2 regions of the Neobacillus sp. D3-1R genome follow, and region 1 is predicted to be linked to the other one. Evidence: riboswitches for the same ligand, from Rfam matches in the RefSeq annotation. Region 1 holds a riboswitch; the other holds the start of a gene.
The links. A riboswitch is a leader RNA that binds a small molecule or an ion and turns the genes downstream of it on or off. The one in region 1 is predicted to bind cyclic di-GMP.

Region 2: it holds a riboswitch for cyclic di-GMP, as region 1 does, so the genes downstream of both, ACSBPO_RS04195 (EAL domain-containing protein) here and ACSBPO_RS21040 (DUF5667 domain-containing protein) in region 1, are expected to answer to the same signal.

The regions. Positions count from the first base shown of each region.
Region 1 is NZ_CP197471.1:4,197,172-4,199,378, reverse strand. It holds gene ltrA (group II intron reverse transcriptase/maturase) at 1-447, shown strand, start outside; cyclic di-GMP riboswitch class I at 805-893, shown strand; gene ACSBPO_RS21040 (DUF5667 domain-containing protein) at 982-2,207, shown strand, end outside.
Region 2 is NZ_CP197471.1:854,209-856,415, forward strand. It holds gene ACSBPO_RS04190 (sigma-70 family RNA polymerase sigma factor) at 1-397, opposite strand, end outside; cyclic di-GMP riboswitch class I at 603-721, shown strand; gene ACSBPO_RS04195 (EAL domain-containing protein) at 808-2,207, shown strand, end outside.

The DNA of each region.
Region 1 (2,207 bases):
TGGGTAAATCGTGTTAATCCAATCATTAGAGGGAAGGTTAACTACTATATTTCGATTATAAAAGCTATTAAGGAAAATGAAGAATTAGGGATTAAAAGTCACTGCATCACAAGATGGGTTCGAAGAACCTTACAATCGTTGGACGGATATATAAGAAGGAGACTTCGAGTTGCATTCATCCATAAACATCCCTCTCAAAGGAAGGGGATGAAGATGCAGTCATTGTGGAACAACGCATTCTTTCTCAAAATAAAATTAATTCCCTCATATTGGCTTTACCTTAACAAAGCTTATGGATACACGGAAGAACAATATTTAAGTGATTCGACTAGAAAATCCAAAAGGAAATTACAAAGTAGAATTCAAAGAGCAAAAGCAAAAGGTGAGAAGTACTATACTCCTCACCGACTCCAAAAGATGCAAAATGCCTGGAATGCATCCTCTTGACAAAGATTGTAAACAATACGCCATATTGGTAAGCCGTATGCCTTAATAGGGCACGTACGGTTTGATAAGGGGGAAGCCTTGAGAAAGGTTTCCCTACTTTATTGAGTGTGTGTCCGATAAACTCTTTGAGGTGTCCGTTAAACATTGTCAACCTGTCCGATAAATTTTAAAAAGTGTCCGATAAAGTAGAATGACGTGTCCGATAAATCGAAAATCAATATCAAGAATAGGGATTTAGTGCCGTATTCTGAAAAAAATCTTATTTTGAAATGGGGAAAAAGGCCTGTTTTCTGAAAACTTTGTCGAATTTTATATACAAGGAATACGAAGGGGAGTAAAATTTAGGTAACAATTTAAAATCCGAAAGGGCAAACCTGGAGAAATTCAGGGACGCAAAACTAAAGGGGCTTCGGTTATGAACATAACCATGCCAGCCAGCTGCCGAAGATCGACCGGTTTATGCTAGTCTTCGGAGTAGCTTTTTTTGTTGGATTTTAATTTGGAAAACCATTTTAAAAACCAGGGGGACTAGAAATGAAAAAGATCATTGTAACAACGGTTTTGGCATTATCGTTTAGTGTTGGAACACAAGCCTTTGCAGCAGAGACGGGAACTTCTACAGACACTAGCACAGTTACGGAAACAAGTGCAACAGAAGGACAAACTAGCACAGACGCAACTACAAGCACAGATACGACTTCAGGTACAGATGTAACTTCAAGCACGGATCCATCCACAAGTACAGATACAACGACTAGCACAGATGCAACAACCTCAACGGATACAACAACTTCTACAGATGACCAAGCAACAGACGGAGCAACTTCTACAGAAGGACAACCTTCAGATACAACAACGACAACGGAAGAAACGACTCCAACGACGGATGCGGGTACTACACCAGATTCATTTTTATACACATTTGACCTTTTAATGGAAGACTTAAAGCTTCTTGTAACATTCGACCCTGAGAAGGAAGCGGACCTACTTTTACAATTTGCACAAGAACGTTTAGCCGAAGCACAAACGATGACAGAGGCGGAAAAAACAGAATACGTTCAAAAGGCCGTAACTGATTATTTAGCCCTTCTTGACCAAGCGGGAGAAAAGGTATCAGAAGTGATAACAGATCCGGAATCATCAGAAGAAGTGAAGGACGAGCTAACTGGTGAGTTAGAGGAAACAACTGACGTAACGGACGAAGTAGTGGATCAGCTTGAACCTGAACAACAAGAAGAAGTAGCTGCGAAAACAGACCAAGCTTATTTAGTAGCCCAATCTGTAGCAGGTCTTGATACAGAAGTAGTAAAAACTCTAAGAGAGCAAGAGTTTGGATACGGGGAAATTGCGAAAGTTATCTCTTTGGCTACCATTAGTGGTAAGTCGATTGAAGAGGTTGCTAGTTTACTAGATGAGTCTGGTTTTGGCGGGGCAATGAAGGAGCTTGGTGTGAATGTTCATCAAGTGAAGCAGCAAAAAGTGGCTCAACAAATTGGTGGAATTGAAGCAGCGATTGAAGCGGCAAAAGAGAGTGGCGACGAAAAGACGATTGCAAAGCTAGAGAGAAAGCTTAAAGGCCTAAACAAGCAGAATGAGAAATTCCTAGCAAAAGCGGGTGCTCCTAAGACTGAGGAAGCAACAGAAGGCGATGACACAGAAGGTACGACAGAAACATCTGAACAATCAGCAACTGAAGGAACAACTGAACAATCAGCAACTGAAGGAACAACTGAGCAAACAACTGAAGCAACAACAGACCA
Region 2 (2,207 bases), 1.3 Mb from region 1:
AATATTTTAAGAGAATGACACTTTTTTCTTTTTCCGTTAAGTTTTCCATGACATCCTTAAGCGTAATGGAAAGAGAAAGGTCTACCTCAGGGGTAGGAATGAACTCTGATGTTTCAGGTTTCAAATGAATGACCTTCTTTTCCTTTCTTAAAAAATCAAGAGCGGCATTAATGGTGATTTTGATTAACCAAGTTTTAAAATATTCCGGGTTTTTTAGGGTGCTTATTTTACTAAATGAGCGATAAGCCGTTTCCTGAACAATATCAAGAGCATCATTTTGATTCTTAACATACACAAATGCTGTTCTATATATATCTTCTTCATACTGTTGGAAAAGGGTTAAAAAAGCCTTTTCGTTTCCTTTTTGAGCTTTCTTGACTAAGTGATTAATGGTCATGACCTCCAGTTTTTGACGTTTTATACAACCATTAGACGGTAAGCTATTCTATTTGGCTTATTTTTATTAAAAGTTTTTTAGGCTAGGAGTCTATGAATGATTATACTTGCAAACTGTTAATTATTCCCACTGTTAAATTTGAAGAATCTATTTATTTCATGCCAATTAACTGTTAAAATAATTAAAAATTAGTTACATATTCCTATTTTGAAAAAGGCAAACCAATACGAAAGTTTGGGACGCAAAGCTACGGGTCTAAAGTTACCGATGAAATAAGAACACACAGTTGATTTCATCATCAGCCATGATCGCCGGGTTGCCGAATAGCATCGTAAATTTTTAGTGATGACTATTCCTTTTGGAATAGTTTTTTTTAGATACATACTGTTCTAGAGTAAAGAGGTGCTGTAATGAAGTTGTCGAAGTATATCATACTAGTTTTAATTGTATTAGCCTTTGTAGAATTTTTTGGACACTTGATTTGGAAACAAAACGAAGGGTTAATTGGTGGAATATCATTAACAGCTATCCTCATCCTTGCTATTTTTATCAGAAAATATATAAAAGCTAACGACCATTTAATAGAAACGGATACAAAATATCAAAAATTAATTCAACATCACGAATGGAGTAGAAAACAACTTCACTCCCTTTTTCATTATAATCCTGATATTATTTTTTTCCTTGATAAGGACGGGAATTTTATCAATGCCAATCCAACAGTAGAGCAGTTAACAGGTTTTAATTGGAATGATCTCATTGATACTAATTTCCTCCAAACAGTACCCCGAAAAGAAAGAAATTTTGCTAACGAAAAGTTTTATAGCGCTTTAAAAGGGAATAGAGAAACCTTTAAAATGTCTATTTTTAATAGTAAAGGTGAACAGATGGAGTTCAATGTCACGGCTGTCCCCCTTATTGTGGATGAAAATATTGTGGGAGTGACGGGAATTGCCCGAGACATTACACAACGCCAAAAAATGGAGTCCTTATTAATTGAAAGTGAACAACGTTATAAATCATTGTTTGTACATAATACGGATGCGGTTTTAAGCTTTGATTTAGAAGGGCGTTTTACAAGTGTAAATCCCGAATCAGAAATGTGCTCCGGTTACTCTGAAGAGGAATTGTTATCCATGTCCTTTCAAGATCTTCTCATTCCGGAAGATATAGAAAGGGTTGTTGAATTTTTTGAACAAGTTAAGGCAGGGAATCCATTAGAATATGAAACAGCTATGTACAATAAAAAAGGCGAAAGACTAGATTTAAGTGTAAAGAATATGCCGATTTACACGAATGGTCAGATTGTCGGGGTATTCAGTATTATCAAGGATGTTACCGAAAATAATAAAGCTCAACTCCTTTTAGACGGACAGACTAAGGTGCTGGAGATGATCGCTAAAGGTGCACTCATCACGAAAGTTTTCGATGAAATCATTTATATGATTGAAAAGCTATCAAACGGAGGACGCTGTTCGATTCTGCTGGCCGATGAAAGCAAGTCAAGACTTCATATTGGCTCTGCTCCTAATCTACCAAAGGGTTATATGGAAGCATTAAATGGTATATCTATCGGACCTCGTGCAGGTTCTTGCGGTTCTTCAGCGCACTATAAGAAGATGGTAATCGTAGAGGATATTAGTAAGGATGCATTATGGACAAGATACCGAGATATCCCTCAAAAATATCAGTTAGTATCTTGCTGGTCATCCCCAATCCTAGATAATCAGGATATGGTATTAGGAACCTTTGCTATCTATTTTAACCAACCTGCATTACCAACAGAGGCAGAATTAAAGCTCATTGAAAA